One region of the Vibrio cyclitrophicus genome, then DNA from elsewhere that is predicted to be linked to it. Evidence: predicted binding sites of a transcription regulator. Region 1 holds the regulator's gene; the other holds the start of a gene.

Region 1 (5,100 bases):
AGTGATAATAAAAGCAGAGGAGATGCGAATAATAAGCCCATTTTCGTTCTATTCCACGGTTTGGAAGGCAGCTTTGAAAGCCCTTACGCCAATGGACTGATGAATGCGTTTGCTAAAGATGGTTGGTTATCCGTGATGATGCACTTTAGAGGATGCAGCGGAAAACCGAATCGCTTGGCTCGCGCGTACCATTCAGGAGAAGTAGAAGATGCTCGTTTCTTTCTACGACACTTACACGCGCAATTTCCCAATAACCCAAAGGTTGCGGTTGGTATATCTCTAGGCGGAAACATGCTGGCGAACTACTTGGCTGAGTATGCGGACGACCCATTACTGTCGGCGGCAACGATAGTTTCTGCTCCTTTTGATTTAGCTTGCTGCTCCAGTCGTATTGAAAGAGGCTTCTCTAGGCTCTATAAAAAATACCTGCTCAACTCACTCAAATCGAATGCCTTGAAAAAGGTTAAGCTGTTACAAGAAAAAATAGGTATCTCCGCTGAAACCATCAAAAAAATAGACAAACTGTATGAGTTTGATGAAAGGATCACTGCGCCTCTGCATGGATTTAAGAATGCTCAAGACTACTATGCTCAATGTTCAGCGCTTCCAAAACTGAATAAGATTAAGCTACCGACTCAGATCATTCATGCTAAAGACGATCCTTTCATGACTGATGATGTTATTCCAAAATTCGTACTACCAGACAATATTGATTATCGCTTGTTTCAGAAAGGTGGCCATGTGGGGTTCATTACCGGTAGCACGCTCAAGCCCAGGTTTTGGCTAGAAGAAGCATTGCCAGCCTACTATGAAAGTATCCAAGATTCGGCATAATGACCGAGCCTTTTTAAGGACTGAGTGGTAGACGTCACTAGACGCAGTAATCAACACATCAATAAACCTATTTATGAATATAAAAGAGAGAAGTATTTATGATCATCCCATGGCAAGACATTGCACCAGAAACACTGGAAAACCTCATCAAAGAGTTCGTGCTGCGTGAAGGTACAGACTACGGTGATGTAGAGGTTTCATTGCAAAACAAGATTGACCAAGTGAAACATCAATTAGCCTCAGGAGAAGTCAGTATCGTATTTTCTGAGCTGCATGAAACCGTTGATATTCAAGTCACAAAACGCTTCTAGGCTGCGCTCATAAAGGAGCCGTGTTATAGTGGTAAACGATTGCTAACAAGTAAGTTACTCAAAAGACAAGGGTTGTCATGTCCGCTAAACATCCAATTATTGCGGTGACGGGTTCATCAGGAGCCGGCACCACCACCACCTCAGAAGCCTTCCGTAAAATGTTCAATATGATGGACGTGAAGGCCGCTTGGGTTGAAGGGGATAGTTTCCATCGCTTCACTCGACCAGAGATGGATGTCGAGATCCGTAAAGCGCGCGAGCAAGGTAAGCACATCAGCTACTTTGGTCCACAAGCCAACGACTTTGGTGCGCTAGAAGAGTTCTTCCGTAAATACGGTAACGAAGGTACAGGCAAGGTACGTAGCTACCTGCACACGTTCGATGAAGCCGTTCCTTACAATCAAATGCCAGGCACCTTTACGCCATGGCAAGAGATCCCAGAAAATTCAGATGTGATGTTTTACGAAGGCCTGCACGGCGGTGTGGTTGATGGCGATATCAATGTTTCTCAACACGTCGACTTGCTGATCGGCATGGTACCTATCGTCAACTTAGAATGGATCCAGAAATTCGTTCGCGACACACGCGATCGTGGTCATTCTCGTGAAGCAGTAATGGACTCGATTGTTCGCTCGATGGATGATTACCTTAACTACATTACTCCTCAGTTTTCGCGTACTCACATCAACTTTCAGCGTGTTCCAACGGTAGACACATCAAACCCTCTCAACGCTAAAGGGATCCCAAGTTTAGACGAAAGCTTCGTTGTTATACGTTTGCGCGGCATCAAAAACGTCGATTTCCCTTACCTTTTAGCTATGATTGATGGCTCATTTATGTCTCGCCACAACACGCTTGTGGTACCAGGAGGGAAGATGAGTTTTGCTATGGAGCTCATTGTAAGGCCGATCCTACAACAACTCATCGAAACCGGAAAAATTGGTTAACAGAGCACCATTCTGGTTGATTACTTTTCATACCGTGATCATGTGCACAATTTTGCGTAAAAAATCGTAGCTTGGTCACGATTAAAATCAAGAAATAGTACCTGAAAAAGGATACTATTCTTAAACGAAACACAAGATAGCTTGCAGCGCTCAACGAGTGCTCTTATCCTACAAGTCAATCCAGGCTTAGCTAAAATACGGAAAGCGGCAAGCATACCCTGCAGAGGAAGTGAGATATTATGGTTCTAGGTAAACCTCAAACCGATCCAACATTAGAGTGGTTCCTTTCACACTGTCATATTCATAAGTACCCATCAAAAAGTACTTTGATTCATGCTGGTGAAAAGGCAGAAACCTTGTACTACATTGTTAAAGGTTCTGTGGCAGTTCTTATCAAAGACGAAGAAGGTAAGGAAATGATTCTTTCTTACCTAAACCAAGGCGACTTCATCGGTGAGCTAGGCTTATTCGAAGAAGACCAAGAGCGTACAGCTTGGGTTCGTGCAAAATCTCCTTGTGAAGTAGCTGAAATTTCTTTCAAGAAATTCCGTCAACTTATCCAAGTGAACCCAGACATCCTAATGCGTCTATCAGCGCAAATGGCAAACCGTCTACAAGTAACTAGCCAAAAAGTTGGTGACTTAGCGTTCCTTGACGTAACTGGTCGTATCGCACAAACGCTACTAAACCTAGCAAAACAACCAGATGCAATGACTCACCCTGACGGCATGCAAATCAAGATCACTCGCCAAGAGATTGGCCAGATCGTTGGTTGTTCTCGTGAGACAGTTGGTCGTATCTTGAAGATGCTAGAAGAGCAGAACCTAATTTCTGCACACGGTAAAACTATCGTGGTATATGGCACTCGTTAATCTCGATTAACTGAGCCTAAAATTTGAAAGCCACCAAATGCAAATTTGGTGGCTTTTTTGTTTTCTAAAGATCTACAAAGAAAATACGAATGAAACACCTACAGCTTCGAAGCGCAAACACTCTCGAAGCGAAGCCTATCTGCATCTTTAGGGTAAAGTCCGTACTCGTATCTTTCTTTAACCGTTAGTGCTTTCGAAGATCTTGTCAGCCGATGCTGCCACAAAACCGGTATAAAGCTCACCATTAGCCATCGCATAACGCTTAGCGAACTCATAGAAGCCTCCAGGAATCATCTCATTGCCCTCAACAAATGAAACTGGGACTTTATCTGCCATTGTTGATGATTGCTCTAATAAGACCTCTGGAGAGCCTTTAACCTGGCCACCAGATGCATTGATCGTGAAGCCTGATTCGCTCAAATAATCATTCACTGCCTGCACTTCATCAAAAGCATCGAGTTGATTAACGCTCACTGTAAAGTGGTTGGCACCGTAACCATGAGCTGCGAGCCAAGACGCGTATTCACTTTCTTTTGCAAGCACTTGGAAATCTGCGAAGCTCAAGTCCCATAGACGACCACCAAATAAGAATTCATGGCCTTGAAGCTTGCTTACGTCGACTTGCTCAACCAATTTAGCAACGATCTGTTGTAAGTCACTTGAACACTCTTCGACCTTCAACTCACTAATGAACACTTTAGGTTGATTTGGATCTGGGTGCTCGTAATGCTTCGCGACTAGCTTCTTACTCTCAAACAAGTAATCGCCACACGCTTTATAACCTAGCTCAAGGAAAGGCTTAGCCAATGTTTCAATACCTAGCGGAGCAACATTGAAAGTACGCAGTGCAATGTGATCATTAATCAGAGCTTCGTCTTCTTTCAGCAAGTGATGTACTTTCTCAGCCGATGGACAAAGCCTGTGAATGTAATCGTCCCAAAGTGATTTAAAGAGTAGATCGGGCGTCATGGTGACTCCTTGTCAGAGGTTCTAGCAAGCTAGTAATTTGGATTAGAAAGGGAGAGGCTGAGACACAGAGTCAGCAGCCATCAGCCTGTGACATACTTTTCTATTATTATCTACTGCCCAATCTAGGTGTTGGGCGTGATGGAAAAAGGAAGCGATAGCACCGCTTCCTATTTCAAACTTAACGCATAAGCCTAAGACTCATTAGCCTAAATTAAAGCTCAATACCTGGGCTAAACGTTGCCGGAAGTTGAGTTTCGCCACCTTCCATTGAAGCCATAGGGTAAGCACAGTAGTCAGCCGCGTAGTAAGCACTTGGGCGTAAGTTGCCCGAAGCACCTGGACCACCAAATGGAGCATCGCCACTTGCGCCTGTTAGCTGGCGGTTACGGTTAACAATGCCCGCACGGATATGGTCAACAAAGTATTCCCATTCAGAATCATCTGTTGATACTAAGCCAGCAGATAAACCAAAGCGTGTGTCGTTAGCTAGCTCAACCGCTTGCTCTAGCGATTGATAACGGACCACTTGTAGCAATGGACCAAAGTACTCTTCATCCGGCAGTTCAGCAATGTTGGTTGCGTCGATAATACCAGGAGAAACAAACGCCGCTTGACCCGCTTTTGCTTCTACTAGACTTACACCGCCTAACGATTGCAGATTCGCTTGTGCGTCCAGAATGAACTTAGCCGCAGCTTCAGAGATCTGTGGGCCCATGAAGGGTGCTGGCTCAGCGAATGGCTGATCGACACGAATTTTCAAGGTCGCAGCAACGAGCTTATCCAGTAGTTGATCGCCCTTATCTCCTATTGGAACATACAAGCGACGTGCACATGTACAACGTTGACCCGCACTGATGAAAGCTGATTGGATGATAGTGTATACCGTTGCGTCTGCATCACCGTATTGGTCGCTGATCACCATAGGGTTGTTGCCGCCCATTTCTAGTGCCAGCATCTTGCCCGGTTGGCCCGCGAATTGACGATGCAGGATATGACCGGTATTGGCACTACCTGTGAACAGCACGCCATCAAGGCCTTTAGCATCAGCCAGTGCGATACCTGTCTCTTTGGCACCTTGTACTAGGTTAATTACGCCAGCAGGAAGGCCAGCTTCTTGCCATAGTTTCATCGCAAACTCACCCGTCCAAGGTGTCTGCTCTGACGGCT
Region 2 (5,100 bases), 1.5 Mb from region 1:
CGACATTACCAGTGAGTTTTTCGAAATTCCTACCCTCGTAAATACATCCGCAATTAAAGAGTCTATCCAAAACCTTGCTGAAGACCTCAAAGCTCGTGGAGAAGAAGTGAAACTCAACGCAAGTTGTGGTCTTCGTCACCGCCTACTTTCTGTCTACGAAGTATTTCGTACTTACCACTGGCCAATCTTTGTTGTTGAACCAAACAGTGACAAGCTGTGCTGGCTTTATCCGAATGGCAAAGAAGATGCACAAGTACAAGACCGTATTACCATCGACGACTACCTAACGGTGTTCGGTGCTCGTGGTGAGTTCAGCGATGTACAGCTGTCTCCTCAACTTGATCAGAAGCTTTATGAACTGGGCGAACGCTGGGCAAGTAATGCACTAGAACTCGGCCCTGGCCTTGCTACATTGAACTACCTTGCAACGACTTGCCGTAAAGAACAGAGGCTTGATGTGGGGTTGTCTGAGAAGCAACAAGGTTATCGCGAGCTAAACATGCTGTTAAGTGATTTGGTGGAAGCTAAAATTGCCACTTATGATAATGGTATTTTGACGTTCGCCAATGAAGATGCACGACGCTTCTCTAATGGCGAATGGCTAGAGACTTTGGTTCACAGTACCGTTAAGCAAATCCAAGATGACATGCCAACCATTCAAGATCGCTCTTTAAATGTTCAGGTATACCGCCAATTAGGTGAACGCGAGGTTCGTAACGAACTCGACGTGGCATCAGTAGTGAATAATAAGCTCCACATCATCGAATGTAAGACCAAAGGCATGCGTGATGATGGTGATGACACTTTGTACAAGCTGGAATCGCTAAGAGACCTATTAGGCGGCCTACAAGCACGTGCTATGCTGGTGAGCTTCCGCCCTCTTCGTCATAACGACATCACACGAGCAGAAGATCTTGGCCTTGCATTGATTGGCCCTGACGAATTAAAAGATCTTAAAACACACCTAGCGGCATGGTTTACCGCCGCCGGTGGTGATGAAGATTTAGAGTGCTAAAAATAAATAGACTCTTGAGAGCTGAACGCTCTTAAGTAAATCTAAAAAGGCGAATGACTATTGAGTCACTCGCCTTTTTTTCTCCAGCTATTCGTCTGTTTTGCTCTATTTTCATCTTTCAACTATCTATGCCTTTAATTTCTTTGCCTCATAAAAAATGGCCGCATCATTCGATGCGGCCATTTTTAAATCTTGGAAACAGACTTAAAGCACTTTAAGACTAAAAGTATTTTTACAACTTAAAGCATTTTACGTGCAGCTTCTACAACCACTTTGATTGAACGAGCTTCTGTTACTTTTAGCGTTTCGTGATCAGGCGTCTCTTTTTGAGTACGGTTGATGATTACACCAGCAACACAACCTGCTTTCAGACCAGAACTTGCACACATAGTTAATAGCGTTGCAGATTCCATTTCGAAGTTTAAAACGCCCATATCTTGCCATTCTTGCATAGAACCTTGGAAACGCTTAACAACGCGACCAGAGAACGTGTCGTAACGCTCTTGACCAGGATAGAACGTATCGCTTGATGCCGTTACACCCATGTGAACTGTTGCACCTGATTCGTCAACTGCCGCTTTCATTGCTGTTGCTACTTCGAAGTCAGCTACCGCTGGGAACTCCATTGGCGCAAAGTGCAGGCTAGCACCGTCTAAACGAACAGAACCTGTAGAAACGATCATGTCACCCACGTTTACATGTGGCTGGATAGCACCAGTAGTACCAACACGAAGGAAAGTACGAACACCAAGTTGAGCAAGCTCTTCAACAGCAATAGAAGTAGATGGGCCGCCGATACCTGTTGAACATACAACAACTGGCTTACCGTCTAGCTCTGCGCGATAAAGCGTATATTCACGATGGCTAGCAAGAAATACTGGATTCTCCATCTCTTCTGCGATTTTTTGTACACGAGCAGGATCACCAGGGATGATCGCAAGAGTAGCACCGTTAAGATCTGCTTCAGTAACACCTAAATGGAAAACAGCTTGAGACATAGTTTGCTCCTTTTGGCTTATTGGGCTTTGTTAACCCTTATTTAAGCTCATAGTAAATTCGTGGGGTACACACACACTCTAACCAAGCCTATAACAAAATGAAGTGACATAGGTCACATCAATGATCGCAACAAGATTTCAAGTTTCACGAAAAACCGATTGGCATCACAAAAATAAGCAATCCATACGCCTATGTTGCATACTAATGAGACAAAAAGCGCCTTTAACGTATTACCGCTAAAGACGCTTTTTATAGTAGCTGCTTGTTATTTGTAGAGCGAGCTATGTCTGGGAGCTGAACCTAATCTGCTTTAGATTTGAATCGAAGAAGACGCAAAGCATTCAATGTCACCAGTGCCGTCGCACCACTATCGGCTAACACCGCAACCCACAAACCGGTAATACCGAGTAAACTCGTCACCAAGAAAACACCTTTCAAACCGAGTGCAAGTGCTACGTTTTGACGGATATTATTCATGGTCGCTTGCGACAGTTCAATCATCGCAGGGAGTTCCGTTAAGCGATTGTGAGTCAGTGCAGAGTCAGCCGTTTCCAACGCCACATCCGTACCACCACCCATTGCAATACCTACGTTAGCGGTTTTCATCGCTGGTGCATCATTGATACCATCTCCAACCATTGCGACATGCGACTGTTGAGATAACTCTTCAACGTAAGTCACTTTATCGCTTGGAAGTAGACTTGCCTTATATTGCATACCAATCTTGCTGCTGATCGCTGCTGCACTGCGCGGGTTATCACCAGTAAGCATGATAGATTGAATACCCAAGTTGTTAAGTCGTTCGATCGCCAGCTTAGCATCACTACGTAAGGTATCTTGCCACGCTATCAATCCAATCACTGTCGCAGCTTGCTCGATTGATTCTTCTTGATCTTTAAGCTCAAGAGCAACCACAACCGTCTTGCCCTCGCCTTCTAATGCCTCAACCTGAGAAACAACATCGGCACCAAGATCGAACGTCACCTTAGAAGGCGATAAAACCTGATACTTAATTCCATCGACATCACCTTCGACGCCACTGCCGATCAATGCTTTCTTATTATGCGATTCTGGGATCTCAACATTCAGTTCTTTTACTTTCGCCACTAGCGATTGCGCCAATGGATGCGTAGAGCCAACTTCAATAGCACCAACTACACGTAGCATTGCATCTTGCTGCCAACCTGATAGAGCCTGAATATCCGTAACCTGAGGCTTACCTTCCGTCAAAGTACCCGTCTTGTCGAATGCAATGGTTTGGATTTTTCCAAGCTGTTCTAGCGCAGCGCCACCTTTGATTAAAGCACCACGCTTTGCTGCTGCTGCTAAACCAGAGGTAATCGCTGCTGGCGTTGAGATAACCAAAGCACAAGGACACGCAATCAATAGTAAGGCCAAACCACGATATACCCATGTTTCCCAAGGTTGGGAAAACAACAACGGTGGCGTAATAATCACTAACAATGCAACCAACATCATTAACGGTGTGTACCAACGGCTGAATTTATCGAGGAAGCGTTCTAGAGGTGCTTTACGGGATTCCGCCTCTTCAATAAGATGGAGGATTCGGTCAATCGCATTTTCACCCTGTTTAGACGTTATCGTAATGCGCACAACTTTATCGACAACCACGGCGCCCGCCATGATGCTGTTACCTTCGATATGTTCAACAGGAACAGACTCACCGGTTAACGCACTTTCATCAAAACTCGCCGCGTCGGTAATCAGTTGACCATCAGCAGGCAAACGAGAGCCAGCTGCTACTTCAATCACATCGCCAGGAACAAGCTCGCTCACCGCCACTTCAACACGTTCACCGTTAATAATCTTGGTCGCATTCTCTGGCACCAATGCCATAAGGGCTTGAACACCACTTCTTGCTCGCGATGAAGCGAAAGCTTCCAAGCGCTCACCAATCAAAAACAACAAGAGAACCATCGCCGCTTCCGCGGTTTCACCAAGGTACAAAGCGCCCAGAGCCGCGACACTCATTAGGGTCTCAATCGCAAAAGGTGTTCCGGAACGTGCCAATTGAACGGCTTTTTTAGCCACCGGATATAACCCGAGTAAGCAAGTTACGGTAAACAAACCTTCACTTAGTTGAGGAGAAGTACTTTTCAGAAGTGCAGCGAACAACATTGCAGCCGCAATCGCTATAATCTGTAAATTAGGTTGGATATGGGCTTGCCAAAAAGTCTCAGGTTGTTGTTTTTCTTTCTTAGAACCGACTTCCGTAAGAGGGAAACCCGTTTTGATAGAGACCTGTTCAATGGTATCAGCAAGACTTTCATCGTCGAATTTAACCACCAGTTTTTCGGTAGCGAATAGCACTTTAGCTTCAATAACACCTTTGATGTTACTGACCGCTTTTTCTATTTTTCGAGCACAAGCTGGACAGTCCATTCCCGAGACTAGCCAACTTTTTGAAAATTGGGCGTTGAGAGACTCAGTTAAGGGCAGCCGGTCTTCTTCTCCACTGTCTGAACCACAACAACCATCTGCTGGGGCAGAAGCCGTCGCAGAACTACAGCATGTTGATGAAGAGCTTGAGGCTGTAATGCTGGTAATTTTCGGACTAGAACAGGTCGCCCCAGTCGCTTGCGATTGAACGTCCACTTTTGTTGAGCGGCACGCTGCATGTTTTGCGCACATAATCTATCTCCTTAATACTCAAAAGCCTTGAGGTTTTAGCTAACCAATGACGGTAACAAAACCTTAAGTTCTTTAGAATTATAAACCTTGGAGCTAACTCCAAGGTCAAGAAGAAGTTATCAGGCAATTCAATTTTTTCGAAAAACCTTATTCGAATACGACAGGATTATCAGCGTTGCTTAAATTCTACGCACTCCTCTCTATTCGCAGACACATCATCAATCAGAACGGCATCATGAGAACAAAAAGGCTGCGTATTCAAACTCACGATAGATACGTCTTCTTCGCCATGATCAACTTCAGAGCCTTGCATCAACTCAGCGATATGATAACGAAGCACCAAAATCCCCAACAGTCCAAACAAGACATTACCTAAAGCTTGTCCATACAACACACCCAACGCGCCATACCACTGCGAACCCAAGTATACGAAC

The links. Region 1 encodes CRP, which controls carbon source genes, mostly activating them, when cyclic AMP is high. Its sites were predicted from a motif close to TGTGANNNNNNTCACA; they were not measured.
Region 2: the regulator CRP is predicted to act here: its motif matches at 2,116-2,131, upstream of udp (uridine phosphorylase).

What each region holds. Positions count from the first base shown of each region.
Region 1 is NZ_AP025480.1:298,774-303,873, reverse strand. It holds gene OCW38_RS01345 (hydrolase) at 1-834, shown strand, start outside; gene OCW38_RS01340 (YheU family protein) at 933-1,145, shown strand; gene OCW38_RS01335 (phosphoribulokinase) at 1,223-2,092, shown strand; gene crp (cAMP-activated global transcriptional regulator CRP) at 2,332-2,964, shown strand; gene OCW38_RS01325 (DUF1338 domain-containing protein) at 3,142-3,933, opposite strand; gene astD (succinylglutamate-semialdehyde dehydrogenase) at 4,145-5,100, opposite strand, start outside.
Region 2 is NZ_AP025480.1:2,217,361-2,222,460, forward strand. It holds gene OCW38_RS09690 (DUF1887 family protein) at 1-1,015, shown strand, start outside; gene udp (uridine phosphorylase) at 1,255-2,013, opposite strand; gene OCW38_RS09700 (zinc/cadmium/mercury/lead-transporting ATPase) at 2,315-4,666, opposite strand; gene OCW38_RS09705 (MATE family efflux transporter) at 4,836-5,100, opposite strand, start outside.